3 regions of the Novosphingobium sp. ZW T3_23 genome follow, and region 2 is predicted to be linked to each of the others. Evidence: riboswitches for the same ligand, from Rfam matches in the RefSeq annotation. Region 2 holds a riboswitch; each other region holds the start of a gene.

Region 1 (7,923 bases), on a different contig from region 2:
GTCGCCAACCGCTTCGGCCTGAAGATGATCGTGGCGGGATTAGGAACGATGCTGCACGGCTTCGTGCCCGGACTGCTTACCCACGCCGGAAGCGACGCCATTCGTAAGCTGCATGGCGAAATGACGCGTCGTCAAACCGCTGCCATCAAGGCTCAGCCCGATCGCCCAGCGCCGAATCGCTGGCAGCCGGAATATGAAATCTGATTTAAGAACCACATTCAAGCTGCTGGGTTCTCTGGCTTAATCTTCTTCTTCGCCCATCCTCTCCCTCTTGCGCATTTGACACGACATTTTATGTAGCATACTACATATATCGTTCGATGCAGGACGGCGGAGCTTCGGCATCCGGCTCTCCTGCGCAGGAGAGGACCATATCATGCAATTCCACCTGAACGGCTTTCACACCGGCGATCCGGCGATATCGCAAGCCGGACCTGTCGATCACGAGCCGGATACCGTCGATGTCCTGATCGTCGGTTGCGGCCCCGCCGGACTTACCCTGGCCGCCCAACTTGCGCGCTTTCCCTCGATCCGGACCCGCATCGTCGAACGCAAGGACGGCCCTCTCACGCTGGGGCAGGCCGACGGCATCGCCTGTCGCACGATGGAAATGTTCAATGCTTTCGGTTTCGCCGATCGCGTGGCGCGCGAAGCTTATTGGGTAAACGAAACGACGTTCTGGAAGCCCGATGAGAGCGAAGCCCGTCGGATCACGCGCCATGGCCGCATTCCTGACACGGAAGAAGGCCTCTCGGAGTTTCCGCACGTCATCCTCAACCAGGCGCGCGTGCACGATTTCTACCTTGAAGCCATGCGCAATTCCCAAAGCCGGCTTGAGCCGGACTATGGCTTGCTGCTTCAGGATCTGACGATCCCGGCCGATCCTGCGGAGCCGGTCGTCGCTCGCCTTCAACGTGTCGACGCCGCGCTAGGGCATGCCGTGGAAACCGTGCGCGCCCGCTATGTGGTCGGCTGTGACGGAGCCCGCAGCCAGGTTCGCAAGGCCATGGGCCGCGAACTTCATGGAGAGTCCGCAAATCAGGCCTGGGGAGTGATGGATGTCCTGGCCTACAGCGACTTCCCGGATATTCGCCTGAAGACAGCCATTCACTCCGCGAACCAGGGCAACATCCTGATCATTCCGCGCGAAGGCGGTTATCTGGTGCGGCTCTATATCGAACTGGACAAGCTCGAAAAGGACGAACGCGTCTCCGCCCGGAACATCACGCAGGATCAACTGATCGAGGCGGCCCAGCGCATCCTGCACCCTTATGTGCTCGACGTGAAGGAAGTGGCCTGGTGGTCGGTCTACGAGATCGGCCAACGCCTCTGCGACAAGTTCGACGATGTCCCTGCCGGGCAGGAAACGAGCCGCAATCCGCGCGTCTTCATCGCGGGCGACGCCTGCCATACCCACAGCCCGAAAGCAGGCCAGGGGATGAATGTGTCCATGCAGGACGCCTTCAACCTTGGGTGGAAGCTGGCTGCCGTGCTCGGGGGACAGGCCTCGCCCGAACTGCTTCACAGTTACTCCGCCGAGCGTCAGGCGATCGCGAAGGAACTGATCGACTTCGATCGGGAGTTCGCCGCCATGTTCAGCGCCAAGCCTAAGACGTCCGATGACGAGGACGGGGTCGACCCCGCCGAATTCCAGCGATACTTCATCAGGCAGGGCCGCTTCACGGCAGGCACGGCGACGCGGTACGGCCCCTCGTCCCTCACCGGAAAAAGCGATCACCAGCACTTGGCGGAAGGCTTCCGCCTTGGCATGCGCTTCCATTCCGCACCCGTCGTGCGCCTCGCCGACGCCAAGCCGATGCACCTGGGCCACGTTGCTGAGGCTGACGGCCGTTGGCGCGTCTACCTGTTCGCGGGGAAAGAAGGCCTCGCCGCAAATGGTTCGATCGACAGGCTCTGCCGCTTTCTCGAAGCCGATCCCGCGTCGCCCTTGCGTCGGCATACGCCGATCGGGGCGGATAGCGATGCGCTGTTCGACCTTCGGGCCGTCTTCCAGCAGCCGCACCAGTCCTTGTCGATGGACGAACTTCCCGGCCTGCTTTGGCCGCGAAAGGGCACTCTGGGCCTCAGGGATTACGAGAAGGCGTTCTGCGCCGACTCCAGGGCCGGCGACATCTACGACTTGCGCGGCATCGACAGGGAAAAGGGCTGCATGGTCGTGGTTCGCCCGGACCAATATGTTGCGCAGGTTCTACCGCTCGATGCGCACGATCGCCTTGCCGCCTTCTTTGCGGACATTCTGCACGATGCCGGTCAAATCGATATAAAAGAACGTTCGGAACCCGTTCCGGCGTAACATCATCTTGAGCGGGCGGCGGTTCTCGCGCTAGGTGGCCCCATGAGCGACCTAGAGACCATGCCGGGACACCTGATCCGCCGCCTGCACCAGATTTCCGTCGCGCGTTTCACGTCGCGCATGGCCGAAGCCGGCATCGACCTTACGGCCGTTCAATATGCCGCGCTGTTGACCTTGCGCGATCATCCCGGCCTGGACCAACAGACCCTGGCCGGCATGATCGCCTATGATCGTGTGACGATCGGCGGCGTGATCGACAGGCTGGTCCAGAAGGGATTCGTCAATCGGGAAACCAGCCCCAACGACCGCCGCGCCCGCGTGCTGATGCTGAGTGACCAAGGCGGCAACGCGGTCGAGGTCGCCACGCCCTGGGTCGACAAGGTTCAGGAAGACCTCATTTCGCAACTCACTTCAGAAGAGCGAGATAATTTTCTGAATTTGCTACAAAAAACTACGAAGGCGGGTAACGAGATGAGTCGTGCGCCGCTTCGGCATGGGGCGAAGGTCAAGATCTCACAATAGATGGGAGGGTTGCGTCGTTAGGCTTTGAATTTATCAGCTTGATGGCGGCTGAGAACGCGCTCGGCCCAAAGTCCGAATGCCAGCCCGATCGTCAGCCACAGCACGAGCTGCGTGCCGATCGAAGCGATGCGGAATTCCCAGAGGAGCGCGGCCGGAAAATCGCCCGGCACTTCGTCGATCACGGGCAATAGGAACTGGCCGAGGCCGACAATCCCAAGATAGACCACCAGGCCCAGCAGGGTTGCGTCGAAACCTCTTCCCGGCCGAGCCAGAGCCGCCCGCAGACGTGCCGCGACGATGGCGGCGCCCAGCGACAGGGCTATCATTCCGAAAAAGGCTGCGGTGCGCAGTGCCACGGTTTCGTGCTTGCCCACCGCCGGTGGGGTTTGAGGATACTTGATCGCCGGCACCAGCACCACCAGCACGAAAGTCAGCATCGCCAACAGCAGTGCGAAACTGCGCGGACCGAGATGGCCCATACGGCCATAACCATAAGCGAAGACGAGCGAGAAGATCCCGCCGACGGCCGCGCCGTACAGCGCAAGTGCCGTCAGCAGTCCGGCCCCCTTCTGCGTATCGCGGCTGACGAGTTCTTCTTCCGGAGGCCCGTCATGGGCCGTATCCGCATGATCCTTTCCATGCGCGGCGTGGCTTTCCTCGTAGCCGATGGCAAGGTCGATCCGAGGTTCGGCGAAGCCGCGCGCGAAGAGCGTGGCAAGAAGGGCGCCCAGGATGCCGGCAAGCATCCCGCGCCAGAGCAGGTTCCTGGTCATGGCTTATCTCAGTGGCAGGGGAAGCCGAGGAGATGGCGTCCGTCATGGACGAATTCGTGCACGTACATGCCCTGGAACAGCGAGAAAGCGCCCTGCTCCGTGCTGACGAAATAGATGAAGATCACAGCCAGCAGGGTGCCGAGCACGGCCCAGGGCGCGATATCTTCCAGCGGAATGGCGTTGCCACCCTCCAATGGGATGAAGGCATCATCGAAAACTGCGGCGGAAACAGCCATTGTCATGCTCCTTGGCGGGATTGCGCGTCCCCGGAAAACCTGTTGTCGAGCAGGAAGGTCTGGCTCTCGACGGGAAAGCTCCCATGCGATTACAGTGGCGCGACCGCGCCGGATTCCCACCGGCTTCTTCGATCCTCGACGCCGCATCCTTAGGACCGCGCAGGCCGCCGCGTCAACGACTTCACGGAATGGACGCTTGGCAACCACGCTTCTGCTCATCTGCATCGCCGGCACCGCGTCGAGCCGCCAGGGCCGTTTCCCCGATCCCGCCGAACCACTGGATGCCGCCGGTGCGCGGGACGCGAGGCGCCTACCACTGCCGGAGCGCTTTCGGGCCGCAGCCTATCGAAGCCCCTCTCGCTCCGCCGCCGAGACCGCCTCGGCGATGGGTTTGGTTGCCGATGACGACATTGCTCTCTCCGACCTTCGCCATGGCGATTGGAGCGGGCGTTCCTTCGCTGAAATCGAGGCTGCGGAACCCGGCGCGCTGGCGCTCTGGCTTGCGGACCCGACAAGGGGAACGCCAGGAGGGGAAACGATGGAGCAGGCCCGCCTCCGCGTAGGAACCTGGATGGACGGTATCGCGGCGCGGCAGGATTCCGTCTGCGCCGTCACCCATCCCATGATCGTCCGCGCCGCGCTTGCCCATGCGCTCGACATGCCGCTGCGGGCTACGCTCGCCGTGGATGTGGCGCCGCTCTCCCGAACCACCCTCTCGTTCAACCAGACATGGCGATTGCAGTCGCTGGGGCCTGTCACTCAGGGGGTTGCGAGCGAGAGCGTGCCCAGCTAATCGCCGGACGGTCGAGGCGCTCACGCGCTTCGGCAGAAGATCGCGCCGGTGCCCCGCAAGGGGCTTAATACGGGAACACGGTAAGGATGGTCCGCCATCCCGATCCGGGGCTGTCCCTGCAACTGTAAGCGGCGAGCGCGATGCACATCGGCGGTGGGACAAGGGTTTCCGCCGCAGCCACTGGGCCGGACGCTAAGTCATGCGGGGCCTGGGAAGGCCGTGCATCGTGCTGTGACCCGCGAGCCAGGAAACCTGCCGGCGTCGATGTCGCTCTTGCCCGGGTCCAGGGAATGGCCAAGGCACGGTAATCCTTCCGTCTGAGCGACGTGATGCATGCGGCCGGGGCCGCGGCGGCATGACACGTCGGGCGCCCGTGCGCCGGTCCGGCGCGGCGTGCCGCAATCGTCGCGCGTGCGATGAGGAAGCCCCGCCGTTTCAGGTCGCTGGCGCGCGGGAGACGAACCATGAGCAAAGTTCCCACTACCGTCATCACCGGCTTCCTCGGCGCGGGCAAGACTACGCTGATCCGACACTTGCTCCAGAACGCCAAGGGCCGCCGCCTCGCGCTCATCATCAACGAGTTCGGCGATGTCGGCGTGGACGGCGAGCTGGTGAAGGGCTGCAACGACGAGGCCTGCCCGGAGGACGACATCGTCGAACTGGCCAACGGCTGCATCTGCTGCACCGTCGCCGACGACTTCCTGCCCACCATGCAGAAGCTGCTCGACCGCGAGAACAAGCCCGACCACATCATCATCGAGACCAGCGGCCTCGCCTTGCCCAAGCCGCTGGTGAAGGCCTTCCAGTGGCCCGACATCCGCACCCGCGCCACCGTGGACGGCGTGGTCGCGCTGATCGACGCCGATGCCGTGGCCGCCGGCCGGTTCGCCACCGACGAGATCGCCCTTGCCGCCGCGCGCGCCGCCGATCCAATGTTGGACCACGAAAGCCCGCTGGAGGAACTGTTCGAGGAACAGCTCGGCTGCGCGGACATGGTGGTGCTCAACAAGACCGACCTCGTCGATGCCGAGGCCCTCGCCCATGTCGAAACGCTGGTTCTGGCCGAAACGCGCCCCGGCGTGAAGATCGTGCGCGCGGACCACGGCGCGGTCGACATCGCCGCGCTGCTGGGCATCACCGCCGCTGCCGAGGACGACCTCGATTCCCGCCCCTCGCACATCGACGGGCTGGACGAGGATCACGACCATGACGACTTCGACAGCTTCGTCGTATCCGGCGGTGATGTGGCCGATCTCGACGCGCTGCTCGCGCGCCTGAAGAGCTTGATCGCGGAGCATGACGTGCTCCGCGTGAAGGGCATGGTCTCCGTTGGCGGTAAGCCGAGCCGCCTGATCGTGCAGGCCGTTGGCCCGCGTATCCAGCACTTCTACGACCGCGCATGGCTGCCGCAGGAAGCGCGCCGCACCCAGCTTGTCGTCATCGGCCAGAAGGGGCTGGACCGCACTGCCATCGAGGCGGGGCTTGCCGAAGTTCTCGGCACCGTGGACGCCTGATGCACCTGCTCTCCGCCACGCCGGGGACGATCTCCAACGGCGAGGAGGCAATCGATCTCGACCAGTCTCCCGGCGACATGGTGATCCTCACCGTGGCGGACAGCGAACTTGCCTGCTTTGCGGGGGCGGCGGCGCGGTTGCCCTTCGATGCTCCCAGCGTCCGCCTCGCGAACCTGCTGCAACTGCGCCACCCTTACTCGATCGACCTCTATGTCGAGAAAGTGATCGCGCAGGCTAAATTCGTCTGCGTGATCCTGCTCGGCGGCAAGAGCTACTGGGGCTACGGCATCGACGAGATCGCCCGCGTCGCGCGCGAAAACGGCATTGCCTTCGCCGCCATCGCTGACGGGCGAGAGGCCGATCCGGCGCTCGATCGCGCTTCCACCCTCCCCGCCGAGGTGTGCGAACGGATGCGCGACTATCTGCGGCAGGGCGGCACGGCCAATGCCCTCTCGTTCCTGCGCACGGCGGCCCGGACCATCGGCCATGATGCGGGAGAGCCCGACGATCCTGTGCCGGTGGCCGATGCGGGGCTCTATCTCGCGGGGACGAAGCGCGCGGGCCTTGCCGACGTGCAGGCAGGCTGGACCGAAGGCCGTCCGCTGGTGCTGCTGGTGTTCTACCGCGCGCTGATGATCGCGGGCACGCTCGACGCGGTGGACGCCATGATCGCGGCGTTGCGCCAGCGCGGTTTCAACGTCGCCGCCGTCCACGTCCGTGCGCTGCGCGAACCTTTTGCGGTGGATTGGCTGGGCGGACTGCTTGGCGAGATCGCACCCGACGTGATCGTCAACGCCACCAGCTTCGCCTCCTCCTCGGCAGGCGACGACCGCAAGCCCGGCATTCTCGAAAAAGCGAACTGCCCGATCCTGCAAGTCGCCTTCGCGGGCGTGGAGGAAGCGGATTGGCAGGGGGCAGCGCGCGGCCTCGGCCCGCGCGATCTCGCCATGAACGTGGCGCTGCCCGAAGTGGACGGGCGTATCTTCACCCGCGCCGTCGCCTTCAAGGCCGCCGAGCGCTTCGACGAAGTGACCCAGTGCGGCATCGTCGTCCCCCGCGTCGCACCGGATCGCGTGGCTTTCGTTGCCGATCTTGCCGCCGGTTGGGCCAGCCTGCGCCGCACAGTCCCTGCCGAGCGCCGCGTGGCGCTGGTGCTGGCGAACTATCCCAACCGCGACGGGCGTATCGGCAATGGTGTCGGCCTCGACACGCCTGCCAGCACCGCCGCGATCATCGCCGCGCTAGCCGAGGCGGGGTACGACACCGGAGCAGCGCCAAGGGACGGCGCGGCGCTGATGCGGATCATGACCGGCGGCGTGACCAACGACCTCACCTCGCTGGACCGCACATCGTTGGAACGCGGGGGCGAAGTCTCGTTGCCGCTCCCTGCCTACGAAGCCGCCTTTGCGGCCGTGCCCGAAAGCGCGCGGAAGGCCATGGTCGAGCGCTGGGGCGAGCCATCCGCCGATCCCTTCGTACGGGACGGCGCATTCCGCCTGCCGGTACACCGCTTCGGTAATCTGGCCATCGCAGTGCAGCCCGCGCGCGGCTACAACATCGATCCCAAGGCCAGCTATCACGACCCGGCCCTGCCGCCGCCGCACGCCTACCTCGCCTTCCACGTCTGGCTGGCGCAGGATTTCGGCGCGCAGGCGCTGGTCCATGTCGGCAAGCACGGCAATCTGGAATGGCTGCCCGGCAAGGCGATCTCGCTTTCGCGCGAGTGCTTCCCGGAGATCTGCGCCGGGCCGCTGCCGCAACTCTATCCTTT
Region 2 (7,923 bases):
CGAGATCATGGCCTTGCTGCGCCGCTACGGCTGGAACACGGTCTCCACTTACGTGGGGCATATGATGGCCAATGCCGAGGAAAGCCTGCGCCGCGTGATAGACCGCATCGGCGACGGCGCCTTCGACTACCGGATGGACGACGGCGCGCGGCTGCGCGTCAAGGTGAGCGTGGACCGCGCGCGTCGCAGCGCCACGATCGACTTCACCGGTACCGACGCGCAGCGTGACGGCAATTTCAACGCGCCTCCCGCCGTCACGCGGGCTTCGGTGCTCTATGCCTTCCGCTGTCTGGTGGATTCCGATCTGCCGCTCAACGAAGGCTGCCTGGTTCCGCTGGAGATCGTGGTGCCGGAAGGAACCTTCCTGTCGCCCCGGCCGGGCGCGGCGGTCGTGGCCGGCAATACGGAGGTGAGCCAGGCGGCCTGCAATGCCCTGCTGGGCGCGCTCGGCGCCACGGCCAGCGCGCAGGCGACGATGAACAACTTCCTGTTCGGCAACGAGCGGGTGCAATACTACGAGACGATCTGCGGCGGCGCGGGCGCCAGCGCGCGCGCCGATGGAGCCTCGGCCGTCCACACCCACATGACGAACACCCGCATCACCGATCCCGAAGTTCTCGAAATGCGCTATCCGGTGCGGCTCGAATGCTTCGCGATCCGCAAGGGATCGGGCGGCGAGGGACGGCATCGCGGCGGTGACGGCGTGGTGCGCAAGGTCACGGCGCTGGAGCCGCTGACCGCCACCATCGTCTCGTCGCGGCGCAGCGAAGGCCCGTTCGGTCTCCAGGGCGGCGCGGCGGGGCAAGTCGGGCGGCAATGGGTCGAACGCAAGGATGGATCGCGCACCGATCTGGGCGGAACGGCGGAAGTGCCGCTGGCCATCGGGGATGCCATCGTCATAGAAACGCCGGGCGGCGGCGGCTTCGGCGCACCGTCCGATGTCGAAACGACAGCCTGAGAGACAAACGGGGGGAAGCCTGAGATGCTGGTTCTGTTAGCCGTTGTCGTTCTCGTCGCCGGGCTGGTGGCCCGGATCAATCCGCTGGCGGTCGTGCTGGCCTCGGCCGCTACGGCGGGGTTGGCGGCGGGCTTGCCGCTTGCCGAACTGCTGGCGCGCTTCGGGGCCGCCTTCAACGCCAACAAGTTCGTCACCGCCGTCTTCCTCGTCATTCCAACGATAGGCCTGCTCGAACGCCATGGCTTGCAGGAACGCGCCAAGCAGCTGATGCGCGGATTGCGCGGGATCACGCTGGGGCGGCTGCTTTTCGCCTATCTGCTGGCGCGGCAGCTGACTTCCGCCGTGGGCCTCACCCAGCTTGGCGGGCAGGTCACCATGGTCCGGCCGATGCTGGGACCGATGGCGGAAGCGGCGGCCGAACAGGACGGCTCCTCACTCGATGCCGATCGTGCCAAGGCCCTGGCGGCGGCGACAGACAACATCGGCCTGTTCTTCGGAGAGGACATCTTCCTGGCGATCGGCTCGATCCTGCTGATGAAGGGCGTGATGGAGGGCTATGGCATGAAGGCCGAGCCTTTCGCGCTGTCGATGTGGGCGGTGCCGACGGCGATCGCCGCCCTGCTCATCCATGGCGGCCGCGTTCTGCTGCTGGACAGGAAGCGCCGGCGTTTACAGGATGAAACCGCGTGATCGGGCTGGAACTCGTCTATGCGCTGGCGGGGGCCATGTTCCTCGGCTTCGCATTGGTCACGGCGCTGCACCGGCGGGACCGCAAGGGCCGCGCCACGGCGCTGCTCTGGGGCCTGATCGCACTCAGCTTCCTGCTGGGGGACCATATTCCCGACATGGCGAACGGCGTTCTTGCCATCGTCATCGTCATAGTGGCCGCTTCCGGGCGGACCGGGGCAGCTCCGGCGCCAAGTGAGGAAGGGCAGGAGGCAGCGGCCTTGCGCTACGGCAGCCGCCTGTTCCTTCCGGCGCTGGCCATTCCCGCGATCGCGCTGGCGGGAACGGTGCTGTTCAAGTCCGTGCCGGGGATCGTCAAGGCCTCCGACGCGACGCTCGTCTCGCTCGCACTCGGCGCGCTGGCTTCGACCGTCATCTGCATGGTCTGGTTCCGGACCCGCGCCGAAGCGCCCTTGCGTGAAGGCGTGAGGCTGGCCGACGGGCTTGGCTGGGCGATCCTGATGCCGCAATTGCTGGCAAGCCTTGGCATCATCTATGCGGCGGCCGGAATGGGCACGGCCGTAGGCAGCCTGCTGGATCATGTCGAGACCGGCGGCAGTCTGTTTGCGCAAGTGGCGCTTTATTGCACCGGCATGGCGCTGCTGACGGTGCTGATGGGCAATGCCCTTGCCGCCTTTCCCGTCATGTTCGCGGCCATGGGCGCGCCGCTGCTGGTGACCGTGCAACATGGCGACCCGGCCGCCGTGGCGGCGATCGGCATGCTGGCCGGATTCTGCGGCACCCTGCTCACGCCCATGGCCGCGAACTTCAATCTCGTTCCGGCGGCGCTGCTGGGCCTGCGCGATCCCTACGGCGTCATCCGCGCCCAGGCGCCCACGGCCGTCGCCATGCTGGCCGCCAACATCCTTCTCCTCTATTTCCTGGGGTTCTCCCGATGACCACGATCCTGACGGCGGAGCATGCTTCGCACTTCGCGCAGCTCACCCTTGGCCACCTCGGCCGCGAGTATCCCAACAAGCTCGACCATGTGCTGAACGGACCGGAAGACGCGGAGACGCCCTCGGCACTCCACCCTGTGTTCCACGGCAGCTTCGACTGGCACAGCTGCGTGCACGGCTGGTGGCAGGTCATGCGGCTGCTGCGCCTGTTCCCCGACATGCCCGAAGCCGCCGCCATTCGCGCGCGGGCGGATACGATGCTGGTGCCGGAAATGATCGCGGGCGAGATCGCCTATCTGGCGCGCCCGCTGTCGCAGGGCTTCGAGCGCCCTTACGGCTGGGGCTGGCTGCTGGCGCTGCATCACGAACTCTCGCTGCATGAGCGCCAGGACTGGGCCGCGGCGCTCGCCCCGCTGGCCGCGATCTTCGCGCAGCGCTTCGAGGACCACCTTCCCAAGCTGACTTATCCGATCCGTCACGGCATCCACAGCAACTCGGCGTTCGCCCTGGTCCTGGCGCACGAATGGGCGAAGGGCCGGCGAGACGGTCTCGCCGCATTGATCGAAAGCCGCCTGCGCGACTGGTTCGGAGAAGACCGCGCCGCTCAGGCGTGGGAGCCGTCCGGCGACGAATTCCTCTCTCCCACGCTGACCGAGGCGCTGGCGATGAGCCGCGTCCTGCCTCCCGCCGAGTTTGCGACCTGGTTCGATGCCTTTCTGCCCGAGATTGCCGAAGGACGCCCGCAGACCCTGCTGGTGCCGGCCTTCGTTTCAGATCGGACCGACGGCAAGATCGCGCATCTCGACGGGCTAAACCTCAGCCGCGCCTGGTGCTGGAGACAAATCGCCGCGCGCCTGCCGCAGGCGCACTTCATCCACGATGCGGGGGAAGAGATCGCGCAGCGGCACCTGCAAGCCGCACTCCCCCACCTCGCCGGCGACTATATGGGCGAGCATTGGCTGGCGACATTCGCCCTGCTGGCTCTGGTACCTCCGGAGTAAGGATGACGCGCAAGACGCGTCCACGCGCCCGGTCTGCGCTTGATAATCTCTCCCCGACATACGAGGAGTAGTGTCATGACGCTATTCACCGGCCTTTCCGCGTTCCCGATCACCCCTGCCAACATCGACGGCATCGTCGATACCGATGCGCTGTCGGTTCTGGTCGAGCGTCTGGTTCATGCCGGTGTGGATTCGATCGGGGTGCTCGGCAGTACCGGCATCTATGCCTATCTGGATCGCTCCGAACGGATCCGCGCGACAGAAGCCGCCGTGGAAGCGGCGGCGGGCCGCACCCCGGTGATCGTTGGCGTCGGCGCCCTGCGAACCAGCTGGTCGCGGGATCTGGCGATCGCGGCCGAGCGCGCCGGCGCGGATGGCCTGCTGCTTGCGCCCATGTCCTATACCCCGCTGACACAGCAGGAGGCGCAAGAGCATTTCCGGGCCGTTTCCGAGGCGACGGCCCTGCCGATGTGCATCTACAATAATCCGGGAACGACCAATTTCCGCTTCTCCGACGAGCTGATTGCCGCGTTGGCGGCGATGCCGAATATGGCGGCCATCAAGATGCCGCTGCCGGGTGACGGCGATTACCGTGTCGAACTCCAGCGCCTCCGCGCCTCCACTCCCCGCGATTTCAAGATCGGCTACAGCGGTGACTGGGGCGCGGGAGATTCGCTGATCGCCGGGGGGGACGCCTGGTATAGCGTGGTCGCGGGTCTTCTCCCGGAGCAGGCGCTGGCCCTCGCCCGCGCGGCCATGTCCGGCGACATCGATCAGGCAGGCAGGCTGGATTCTGCGTTCGTCCCACTGTGGAACCTGTTCCGCGAGCATGGCAGCTTGCGGATCATGTATGAGGTGGGGCGCCGGCTTGGTCTGCCTCTCGAAGCCGCACCGCTTCCGCTCGGGCGCGTCGGTGCCGAGGTTGCCGCGATGGTCGATGATGCTTTGAACCACCTTACCGCCAGGTGCTGAGAGACTGTTTTGCGGTAATGCCGCCCTTCATCGAAGCGAGCATCGTCACCACGAAGGGCATCCATCAAATCCCGCTTGCGCGCAGTGCGCTCCCCGGCTAGCTCGCCTCATCCGTTTTCCCGGTGAGGGATGGCGGACAAGATCGCGCCGGTGCCTCGAAAGAGGCTTAAAATGGGAACACGGTGAGAGGGTTTCGACCCTCGAATCCGAGGCTGTCCCTGCAACTGTAAGCGGTGAGCGCGATACACATCACGCGGCAGGGCCAAGGCGCCTGCCGTAGCCACTGGGCCGGACGCTAAATCCTGCGAGGCCTGGGAAGGCCGTGTATCAAGCCATGACCCGCGAGCCAGGAGACCTGCCTGCGTCCGGTCGCTCTTGCTTTGGTCCAGGGGATGGCCGGGGCACGGTGTTTCTCCGTCTGAGCGACGAACCAGCGGCAGGGGCCGCACGGTGCGCTGAGCGGTCGTCCCTTCGTTATGGGCGCCCGGCCGGTCGATGCGCCGGCCTTTCGTGAACGCCGGTCGATGCCCGGCCGTTCGTGAACGGCAGACCCCTGCTTCGGATCGCATGGCGCTCGACAGGGGAATGAGATGAAGTTCGCTACAATTTCGCACACGGCGCTTGCCGTGGCGCTTGGTCTTGCCTGGAACACGCAGGCTTGTGCCGAGGAAACCGGTGAAGACGCCGGTGAGGATCGGGCCATCGTCGTCACCGGCACCAGCCTTGAGGAAACGCTGCCGCAGGAGCTTTCCCGCTACGGCAACGACGTGGTGACCGTGAGCGAAAAGCAGATCAAGGACAGCGGCGCGGTAGACGTGGTCAAGGCGCTGGAATCGGTGCCGGGCCTCTACATCCGCGCCCGCAACGGGCCGTTCACTTACGTCGATGTGTCGCTTCAGGGTTCGCGCACGCAGGACGTGCTCTGGACGATGGACGGCATCCGCCTCAACAACCGCCTCTATGGCGGAACATCGCCCAACGACACGCTTCCTGCCAGCATGATCGAGCGTATCGAGGTGCTGCGCGGCGGGGAGAGCCTGTTCTACGGCACGCAGGCTTCGGCGGGTGTCATCAACGTGGTGACGCGCGGCTTCACCGACGATTTCAACGGCCAGGTCAATGCCTCGGTGGATTCATGGGGCGGCACCACGGTAGATGGCTACTTGCGCGGCGCGGCGGCCAAGCACCGCTTCGTGGCCTATGCCTCGCACAACCGTTCGGAAGGCTACACGCCTTACAGCGCCTATCAGCCCAGCCTCACCGATCGTCATCTCGGCTACGACTTGTGGTCGGCGGGTCTCAAGTACCAGTACGACCTCGCCCCCGATCTGGCGCTCAATGCCCAATACCAGCACACCGAGGCCAACCTCGACAACCTCTCGCCCACGCGCATCCGCGAGAGCCGCAACGATCGCAACGAGGAAATCGCCAGCGTCCGCCTCGATTACACCGGCAGCGATGCCGTGCAGTTCTTCCTCAAGGGCTATTTCCATGACTGGAAGACCGCCTACGTCCAGATCCGCAATTCGCTTCCCGACCTGCAACCGCAAGTGATCTACCCGGCAGGCACGTTCTGGGGCTATCGCGACTGGGGCGGCAGCGCGGTGGTCAAGCTGCATCTCCATCCCGGCCTCGAATACCTGCTGGGCTACGACTTCCAGAACTTCAGCGGGCGTGACGACGTGCTGCTGATCGCGCCGACCAGCGAGCAGGTCCATGCCGGGATTTTCCAGGTCCGTACCACCGACGAGATTTCCTCGAAGGGCCGCCTTGCCGCGGGCCTGCGCTACAACCGCACGGACGGGGCGAAGAAGACGATCTGGAACGTGTCCGGCCGCTACGACTTTGCCGACCCGCTCTATGTCGAGGCGAACGGCGGCACTTCCTTCGTACTTCCGGATGCCTCGCAGCTCTATGGCAACGACCCCTGCTGCGAGATCGGCAACCCGAACCTGAGCCCGGAGCAGAGCCTCAACCTCAACCTCTCCGCGGGCGGAATTTTCCCGGCGGGCGCGGTCACGCTGGGCTGGAAGGCGACCTACTTCAATCGCCGCATCACCAACATGATCGACTACGATTACGACAATCCGGCCTATCCGAACGGCACTTACGCCAACCTCGACGGCAAGGTCCGCTCGCAAGGCGGCGAATTCGAACTGACGGCGCAGATGGCCGGGGGTTGGAGCATCAATGCCAGCTATACTTACGCCCGCGTGCGGGAGAAGGCATCGTCCACCCAGCTTGACCGCAATCCCCGGCAATACGCGAAGGGTACCTTTGCCTATGCACCGGAAGACCTGCCGTTTGGCGCCAATCTCTCGCTCAACTGGATCGGCGACGTCTGGTCCACCGCTTCGGGCTTCGGCCGCCGGAACTATGGCAACTACGCGCTGGTGGACGCCGGGGCCTACCTCTACGTCGACGGTGCGGCACGCCGGAACCGCTTCGGCGTCAATGTCGAGAACCTGTTCAACCGGGAATATGCAACACGCGGCTATCAGTCGGCGGTGACCGACCAGGGCGCGCTGGACGGCAGCAACAGCCGCTTCCTCTACTTCAGCCGGGGCGTGCCGCGCACGCTGCGGATGAGCTACGGCCTGAGCTTCTGAGGCCATGAGTACACTCCAGCCTCGGCCCCATCCTCGAAAGAAGCGCTCACGCAGCCTGCTGCCGCGCCCGATCCTTGTCCTTCATCGCTGGCTCGGCGTCTTCGTCGGCCTGCTGATGACGATCTGGTGCCTCTCGGGCTTCGTGATGATCTATGTGGACTATCCGAGGCTGGAGCCTTCCGCACAAGTGCAGGGCCTTGCCCCACTGCATCTGCCGCCGTCCGCCAGCTTCGACGCCGTGGACATGGCACCGGAGACGCCGATCTCGTCCGCCCGCATCGAGATGCTGGCCGGGCGTCCGGTCCTGCGGGTCGTGCCCGGTGAACCCACCGACCGCGCGATCCCGCAGATGCGCGCGATCCCTGCCGCCTTCGATCTGACGAGCGGCAGGGCGCTGGCCACGCCGAATCCGCAGGAGATCGGCAGGATCGCGCAGGATTTCGCGAATGGTCACGGCATCGCGGGCAAGCCTGCCGCTCCCGTGGAAACCGGGATCGACCAATGGACCGTGCAAACCTACCGGCGCAACGCGCCGCTCTACCGGGTGGACTTCGCCGACGACGCCGGAACCGAGATCTACATTTCAGGCGGGTCCGGCGAAGTCGTGCAGGAAACGACGCGCTTCCAGCGCTTCTGGGGCTGGCTGGGCGCGGTGCCGCACTGGCTCTACCCCACGATGCTGCGGCAGAACGGTGCGCTGTGGAACGAAGTGGTCGTCTGGACCTCGCTTGCGGGATGTTTTCTCACGGTGACGGGCA
Region 3 (7,923 bases), on a different contig from region 2:
GACCGTGAAGCAGCACCAGCTTGGCCAGAAGTTGCATGCCGATCGCCACCACCGCGAAACTGCCGAGGTGCGGATCGGCCATGACTGCCGAGAGCCGCGCCCGCCGGGTGTCGTCGTTCATGGCCTTGTGCGCCGCGCCGGCGCCGTCCGCCACGTCGCCAAGGCCGTCGAGATGCAGCGCTCCGGTTATCGCCGCCCAGGCCAGAAGCCCCAGCAGCGCCGCGATCCATGGGTCGCCGCTCTGCCGTCCCAGCCACCAGGCACCGGCGACGGCCGCACCGACCGCCAGTCCCGCGACCGGGAACCAGCGCATGGATTTCGCGAAATCCTCCGGCTCGGCACGAACCGTCGGCAGCGGCAGGCGGGTCAGGAACTGGAGGGCCAGCACCAGCCGCCTCATGCCGGCTTTCCACTGTCGAGCGTGATGATCTGCGCGGCGGGCAGCCCATCGCCGGGCCAGACGCGCAGGCTGACGAAAGCGCCGTAAGGCAGTTCGAAAGCCCAGACCTGCCGGTGGTCGAACCCGAACAGCACCGACAGCGCAGCGCGCATGGCGCCGCCATGGGTAACGATCAGGCTGGCGCGATCGATCTGGGTAAGCGCATCGCCGACCCGCGCGCAGAGATGCGACCAGCGCTCGCCGCCCGGCGGCGCGAAAGTCTCCGGATCGTCCCAGAACCGCGCCTGCACGGAAGGGTCGAGCTGATGGGGAGCCAGCCCGTCCCACGCGCCGAAATCGAGTTCCCGCCAGCGCGGGTCCAGGTCATGGCTCTGCCGGCGCGTGACCGCGATCTGCGCGGCGGGGATGCTCGACCGGCGCAGATCGGAGGACACCACCCGGTCGAACGCGAGCCCCATCGCCCGCGTGACGCAGCGGGCCACGCCCGCAGGCGTCGGCGCATCGTCGCGATGTCCCAGCAGAAGTCCCGGCTGCTGCGGCGCGCCGTGACGCATGAGGTGGACGAGAATCCCGCTCACGCGCTTCCAGCCCCAGTTCCAGCTCCCGCCACGGCGGCTTCCTCGAAAGTGGCCATGCCCCCATGAGCCGCCAGCGCCGAGCGCACGATCTGGGCCGCCACCGCCGCCCCCGATCCCTCGCCCAGTCTCATGCTCAAGTGGAGCAGCGGGTCCAGCCCGAAGCGGTCCAGCAAGCGGGCGTGTCCAGCCTCGGCCGAACAATGCGCGGCCAGGCAATGCGCGAGGAACGCGGCATTGTCCGCGAACAGGGGCGCCATGGCGGCGCATGTGATGAAGCCGTCGAGCAGGACCGGCACACGCAAATGGCGCGCCGCCAGTACCGCGCCCGCCATGGCCGCGATCTCGCGCCCGCCAAGCCGGCGCAGGGTCTCGAAGGCATCCGGGCAATGCGTCCCGTGCAGTGCGAGCGCCACCGCGACCGCCTCCGCCTTGCGCAAGATTCCCGCATCATCGAGGCCGGTGCCGCGTCCCACCCATTCCCGAACCTCGCCCCCGAAAACCCGCGCCGCCAGCGCCGCGGCGGGGGTGGTGTTGCCGATGCCCATCTCGCCCACGAACAACAGGTCGCTGCCCGCCGCCACCGAAGCCGCGCCGGCATTGAGCGCCGCCAGGCACTCCGCCTCGCTCATGGCGGACTCTCGGGTGATGTCGCCGGTCGGGCGATCGAGTTCGAGCGGCACCACGGAAAGCTCTGCACCGCAGGCAGCGGTCAGGGCGTTGATCGCTGCTCCGCCCGCCTCGAAATTGGCGACCATCTGCGCGGTGACTTCGGGCGGGTAGGCACTCACCCCGCGCGCGGCGACCCCGTGGTTGCCGGCGAAAACGACGGCGCGGATAAGCTCTGCGCGTGGTCGCTCGCGCCCCTGCCACCCGGCCATGAACACCGCGATGTCCTCCAGTCGCCCCAGCGAACCGGCCGGCTTGGTCAGCCTGGCCTGCCGACTGCGCGCGGCCTCCGCCGCCTCGCCGTCCGGCGCGGGCAGGTCTGCCAGCGCCGCCGCAAAAGCGGCGCGGTCGTCGAAGCGGATCATGTCCCCACAAATCCTTCGGGCGGCGTCCGGGTGATGAAATGGCCTTTCACGCCCTGCGGCCACTCGCGATAGGGCACTTGCCCATGCTCGCTGGCGGCATGGCGCACGGCATATTCCAGGATCGCGCGGGCCGCGCCCTCGTCCGGCGCGAAGTCTCCGAGAACGTAACCGAGCTTGCCCGGCGCGCGGATCGCCACCGTGCAGTGGCGCTGGCAGGCGAACAGGCAGGGCATTTCCTGGACCGCCACGCCCTGAAGCGTGGTCTCGACCGCCTGCACCGCGCGCATCGCCTCGGCCAGCAGCACGCCGCCGCGACGGCCTTCGTCATCCTCGCGCGCTTCCGCCGAGTGACGGCAGGTGCTGCACACCACCACTGATGGACCGGGTTCGACGGGACGCAGCATCAGAAGCGGCTCCTCAGGCCCAGATAGACGGTGCGGCCGAGCGTGCCGTAGCCGCTTACGGTCTCATACTTCTCATCGCCCACGTTTTCGATACGTCCTTGAAGAATCAGCCCTTCCCTGACCTGCCACTGCGCGCGCAAGTCCACCAGCCAGTAGTCGTCGAGCGTCGCGGTGCCGGTCGCGGCGTTGTAGCTTTCGCCCGAATAGCGCGCGGCGACGCTTGCCCGCATGCCCTGCGGCAGGTCCACGCCCGCTTCGACATTGGCCAGGTGACGCGGCACGCGCTGAAGCTGGCGCCCGTAAGTGGCGCTGCCCTCCGTCCGGTCCTCGGCCTCGATCCAGCTGTAGTTGCCCTCGGCGAAGAGCACACCCCACCTGGCCGAAGCCGCCAGTTCCAGCCCGCGCGCATGGCTGGCCTTGACGTTGGCATAGTAGCCGAAGCGTGAGGTGGTGGTGCCGGGAACATAACACACATCCGGCAGGGCGCCGCTCGTGGGGCAATAGGCGAAGTCGATCAGGTTGTCGGTATCGCGCTCGAACCATGTCGCGGACAGGCGCAACGCCTCGCCGAAGCCCTGCTCGGCGCCGATTTCCCAGCCCTTGGCCTTTTCCGGGTTCAGGTCGTTCACGCCATACATGCTGAACAACTGGTAGAGCGACGGGGCCTTGAAGCCCTCGTCATAGCTGGCGCGCAGCACGGTGGCGCCGCCGTTGGGCGTATAGACCGCGCCCGCGCTGAACACCGTGTTGCCGCCGAAGCGCGACTGGTGGTCGTAGCGCGCACCGCCGCTGACGGTGAGGCCCACCACGGGCGTAACCCGCAACTCGCCGTAGACGCTGTTCGTATCCACCTTTTCCGGCGTCAGCACATAGGGCGTGGCGCTGTTCGAAGGCGATGCGGTGGTCATCCGCTGCTCCTCGCGCTCGGCGCCGAACACGGCCTGCACGGCGTCGGAGAACGTGTAGGTTCCCTGATATTCGAACCGGCGCACGCGGCCATGGGCATCGAAGGTGATCTGGCGGATCGAGCGGGCGGGGTCGTAGTTCCGGCGGTCCGTTTCGGTCTGAAGCACCGCCACCCGGTTCGCCAACCTGCCGCCGAACAGGGTGAAGTTGAGCCCGGCATAGCCCGACCATTCCTCCGTCCGGCCATAGGCCAGGGAGTCGCCCGAAGTGCCATCGAAATCGTTCTTCGAATCCGACCAGTAGCCCCGCACGTCGAGCGACACGCCCGGCGCGACCCGGAAGGTCAGGGTGCCGCTGGCGGCGCTGCGCTGGTAGCCGTCGTCCTCGGTGCCGTTGGACCGTGCCGAAATGCCGTCCGTGGTGAAGCGCGAGGCGGAGAGGCGCCAGTCCACCGCCTCGGAGGTGCCGCCTACACCGGCACGCGCCGAAACCGTGTCATGGGTTCCGGCTTCCAGTGCGAAGCTGCCTTCCAGCGGTTCGGTCGGGCGGCGGGTGCGGACGTTGACCACGCCGCCGATGGCATCGCTGCCCCAGAGGATGGACTGCGGGCCGCGCAGGATCTCGATCCGTTCGGCATCGTCCACGAACATGTTCGCGAAGCCATATCCGCCGGCGGTCGAGGACGCGTCGGACAGGCGCATGCCGTCGATCACAATCACCGACTGCCCGGCGTCGGCACCCCGGATACGCAGCGAGGTGGTGGTGCCGTAGCCGCCATTGCGCGAAATGCTGATGCCGGGCGTGCGCAGCAGCATGTCGGTAAGCGCGATCGGCTGCGCCGCGACGATCTGCGCTTCGTCCAGCAAGGTGACGCTGTCGGCCACGCGATCGGCCGCGACCGGGGTGCGCAGCGCGCTGACGACGATCCGGTCGGCAGTGGAGGCCTCCGCCGCCTCTTCGGCAGACGCGACCATGGGATGGAGAGCCAGTGCAAGAACAAGAGTGCTGGCGGCAGAAATTCGGAAGTTCACGGCATATCCTTTAAGCGAGCGTCGAACCCGGCCACGCTCGACAGGCAGGCGAAGGACATGCAGTCGCGAGACACGACGACAGGCCCTTTCGCGCCGCTTGCGGGCACGGCAGTGGCTGTCGCTCAGCGAGGAAATGCCCCGTTCGGCCGGCTCACCCTGTCCGGTCGAAGAACGACTGCGACGGGCAGGTCTCCTGGCTCACGGGTCAATGCCGTTTCGGCCGCCTTCTCAGGGGTTTGCACCCCCAATGGCGAAATGGCCGCACGGCTCTCCGCGTACAGTTGCAGGGGCAGCCCGGGTATTGAACCCGCGTTCCCTTTTGATCCCCTCGCGGGGAACCTGTCGCAGGGGCGCCCCTATCGGCTGGCGCTGCGCCGTGCAAGAGGGGGGCCGCGCCGATACTTGCGCAGGCCCGCGAAGTCCCATAGTCCACCCGGCGCAAGGGGTGCCCGCAAGGGCTTAATCGGGAAGTCCGGACCACGGAAGCTATCCGTGACTGCCGGCACTGCTCCCGCAACTGTAACCGGGGATGCGCCCCGCCACCACGCCATTGAAGCGGCCGCTTCGAGAAGGCGGCGGAAGGCGCGAGGATCCGGGAAGTCAGGAAACCGGCCCTTCGCCGTCGATCCTTCGCGCGGGCGGGATGTACCGGGCGGACGAAGTTCCTGCTCTCTTGCGGAAGAGGGCACCTTCGCGTGACGACTTACGAGCGTTTGCGTCGAAGGGGGAACTGTGAATCAACCGCTGCCAAGCCTGCCCGTCCCAGCGATATCTGCATCTCCATCCCTGGAGGCACCGGCAAACGCCTGCCCCGCGCTGCTCGTCACCGCGCCCTCGTCGGGGCAGGGCAAGACCCTAGTCACGGCCGCCCTCGCCCGCCGCCACGTCCGCGCCGGACGCCGGGTGCGCGTGTTCAAATGCGGCCCGGACTTCCTCGATCCCATGATCCACGAAGTGGCCAGCGGGGCGCCGGTCCACCAGCTGGACCTGTTCATGTGCGGCGAGGAGCAGTGCCGCGCGCTGTTGCACGAGGCGGCCAGTGAGGCGGACCTGATCCTGGTCGAAGGCGCAATGGGCCTGTTCGACGGCACGCCTTCCTCGGCCGATCTGGCCCGATTGTTCGGGCTGCCGGTGCTGGCCGTGCTCGACGGCTCCTCGATGGCGCAGACCTTCGGCGCGCTCGTCCACGGGCTCGCTACCTATCGCAAGGACGTGAAGGTGGCGGCCGTGCTCGCCAACCGCGTCGGCAGCGACCGCCACGCCGAATTGCTGGAACGCGGGATGCCCCAAGGCTCGGGCGTGCAATGGCTCGGCGCTCTGCGGCGTGACGAGGCCATGGGCCTGCCCGAACGCCATCTCGGCCTCGTGCAGGCAGGCGAAATCGCGGACCTCGAAGCCCGCATCGACCGCGCCGCCGACCTTATCCCCGAGAGTGCCCTGTGGCTGCCAGACCCCGCCTCCTTCCCGCCGGCCCGGTCCCCGTCGCTGCCGCCTGCCACACTGGCGGAGCGACGCATCGCCGTGGCCCGCGACGAAGCCTTCGCCTTCGTCTACCGCGCCAACCTGGACTTCCTGGAACGCGCGGGGGCGCTAGTGTCGTTCTTCTCGCCCTTGCGGGACGCCCCTCTGCCGGACTGCGACGCACTCTGGCTGCCCGGCGGCTATCCGGAGCTTCATCTGGCGGCGCTATCCGCCAATCGTCCGATGATCGAGGCGATCCGCGCCCATTTCTCGGCAGGCCGACCGATCCTCGCCGAATGCGGCGGTATGCTCTATGCCTGCGAAAGGCTCACGGATGCGGCGGGCGGCAGCGCGCCGATGCTGGGCCTGCTGCCTGCCCGCGCGACCATGCAGAAGCGCCTCGTCGCGCTTGGCATGCAGGAGGCGGTGCTGGACGGCCACGCGGTGCGCGGCCACACTTTCCACTATTCCCAGCTCGAAACGACCCTTCCCCCGATCGTGCTCGCCCAGACGCCGGACGGGCGCAAGGGCGAGCAGATTTTCCGCCACGGCCCGCTCACGGCGAGCTACATGCACTTCTATTTCCCTTCAGCGCCGGAGCTGGTTGCGGACCTTCTGCTGGGCCAGAATGGTGTCGGTGGTGAAACCGGCCCCCCCACTCCGGCCAACCGTCATCCTGAACTCGTTTCAGGATCCATCGCCCAGCACGCCCAGACGGAGCCGGGAGGCGGAATGGATCCTGAAACAAGTTCAGGATGACGTAGCCTGTTTCAGCGTGCCTCTCCGGGCCTGCCCAAGCTCGTGCCGTTAGGCGTCAGGCGATGGCAGGCAGCTTCGCCAGATACTTGTCGAGCGTGATCGGATAGTCGCGGACGCGCACGCCGGTGGCGTTGTAGACCGCGTTGGCGACCGCCGCGCCCACGCCACAAAGGCCGAGTTCACCCACGCCCTTGGCCTTCATGGGCGAGACTTTGTCGTCCGCCTCGTCCAGGAAGACCACCTCCTGGTGCGGAATATCGGCGTGCACCGGCACTTCGTATCCGGCAAGGTCATGGTTGACGAAGAAGCCGAAGCGCTTGTCGACCGCGAGTTCCTCCATCAGCGCGCCACCGACACCCATGGTCATGGCGCCGATCACCTGGCTGCGCGCGGTCTTGGGATTGAGGATACGCCCGGCCGCGCAGACCGCCAGCATCCGCCTCACCCGCGTTTCGCCGGTGTAGGAATCCACCGCCGCCTCCACGAAGTGCGCACCGAAGGTGGACTGCTGGAAGGTCTTGGCCAGATCGCCCCACTGCATGGTCTCCTCGGCAACGATCTCGCCGGACTTCGCCGCTTCCGCCAGCGCGGCCGAGCGATTGCCCGCGCGCACTTCGCCATCGACGAATTCCGCCGTCGCCGGGTCCATGCCCAGACGCTGCGCGGCCAGCTCGCGCAGCTTGGAACAGGCCGCGTAGACGCCCGAGGTCGAGCTGTTGGCGCCCCACTGGCCGCCCGAGCCCGCCGATGCCGGGAACGAGGAATCCCCCAGCTTCACGCGCACCTTCTCGACCGGCAGGCCCATCATCTCCGCCGCCGTCTGGGCGATGATCGTGTAGGAGCCAGTGCCGATATCGGTCATGTCCGTCTCGACCGTCACCATGCCGTCGGCCGCCAGTCGCACGCGTGCGGCCGAGGTCATGTTGATGTTGTTGCGGAACGCCGCGGCCACGCCGAGGCCGATCAGCCAGCGGCCCTCGCGGGTCTGCGCGGGCTTGGCGCTGCGCCGGTTCCAGCCGAAGCGCTGCGCGCCCTCTTCCAGGCAGCGCACCAGATTGCGCTGGGAAAACTTCCGCTCGGGATGCTCGGGATCGACCTGGGTATCGTTGAGCACGCGGAACTTCACCGGATCCATGCCAAGCTTTTCCGCCGTCTCGTCGATGGCGATCTCCAGCGCCATCAGGCCCGGCGCCTCGCCCGGCGCGCGCATGGCATTGGCCTCGGGAAGGTCCAGCTCCGCCAGCCGCATGGCGGTGAGGCGATTGGCCCCGGCGTAGAGCAGCTTGGTCTGCTGCGTCGCCGCCTCCGGACCGCCGCCGGGTAGATCGCCCGACCAGCTTTCATGCCCGATCG

The links. Region 2 has a riboswitch for cobalamin ahead of ACI3K3_RS17840 (TonB-dependent receptor plug domain-containing protein). Riboswitches for the same ligand answer to the same signal wherever they lie in the genome.
Region 1: another riboswitch for cobalamin. It lies ahead of ACI3K3_RS07380 (CbtB-domain containing protein); the one in region 2 lies ahead of ACI3K3_RS17840 (TonB-dependent receptor plug domain-containing protein).
Region 3: another riboswitch for cobalamin. It lies ahead of ACI3K3_RS19450 (cobyrinate a,c-diamide synthase); the one in region 2 lies ahead of ACI3K3_RS17840 (TonB-dependent receptor plug domain-containing protein).

Annotation. Positions count from the first base shown of each region.
Region 1 covers NZ_JBJDRF010000009.1:4,268-12,190, reverse strand. The annotation lists gene ACI3K3_RS07400 (DUF6356 family protein) at 1-204, shown strand, start outside; gene ACI3K3_RS07395 (FAD-binding monooxygenase) at 377-2,314, shown strand; gene ACI3K3_RS07390 (MarR family winged helix-turn-helix transcriptional regulator) at 2,357-2,836, shown strand; gene ACI3K3_RS07385 (CbtA family protein) at 2,854-3,609, opposite strand; gene ACI3K3_RS07380 (CbtB-domain containing protein) at 3,618-3,845, opposite strand; cobalamin riboswitch at 3,880-4,021, opposite strand; gene ACI3K3_RS07375 (histidine phosphatase family protein) at 4,042-4,638, shown strand; cobalamin riboswitch at 4,668-4,913, shown strand; gene cobW (cobalamin biosynthesis protein CobW) at 5,103-6,152, shown strand; gene cobN (cobaltochelatase subunit CobN) at 6,152-7,923, shown strand, end outside.
Region 2 covers NZ_JBJDRF010000038.1:30,831-38,753, forward strand. The annotation lists gene ACI3K3_RS17815 (hydantoinase B/oxoprolinase family protein) at 1-958, shown strand, start outside; gene ACI3K3_RS17820 (5-oxoproline transporter, DUF969 family subunit) at 983-1,648, shown strand; gene ACI3K3_RS17825 (5-oxoproline transporter, DUF979 family subunit) at 1,645-2,583, shown strand; gene ACI3K3_RS17830 (DUF2891 domain-containing protein) at 2,580-3,584, shown strand; gene ACI3K3_RS17835 (dihydrodipicolinate synthase family protein) at 3,660-4,556, shown strand; cobalamin riboswitch at 4,688-4,934, shown strand; gene ACI3K3_RS17840 (TonB-dependent receptor plug domain-containing protein) at 5,147-7,165, shown strand; gene ACI3K3_RS17845 (PepSY domain-containing protein) at 7,170-7,923, shown strand, end outside.
Region 3 covers NZ_JBJDRF010000047.1:4,334-12,256, forward strand. The annotation lists gene ACI3K3_RS19425 (adenosylcobinamide-GDP ribazoletransferase) at 1-400, opposite strand, end outside; gene ACI3K3_RS19430 (histidine phosphatase family protein) at 397-978, opposite strand; gene cobT (nicotinate-nucleotide--dimethylbenzimidazole phosphoribosyltransferase) at 975-2,009, opposite strand; gene ACI3K3_RS19440 (DUF1636 domain-containing protein) at 2,006-2,413, opposite strand; gene ACI3K3_RS19445 (TonB-dependent receptor plug domain-containing protein) at 2,413-4,293, opposite strand; cobalamin riboswitch at 4,516-4,708, opposite strand; cobalamin riboswitch at 4,777-4,982, shown strand; gene ACI3K3_RS19450 (cobyrinate a,c-diamide synthase) at 5,083-6,570, shown strand; gene paoC (aldehyde oxidoreductase molybdenum-binding subunit PaoC) at 6,626-7,923, opposite strand, start outside.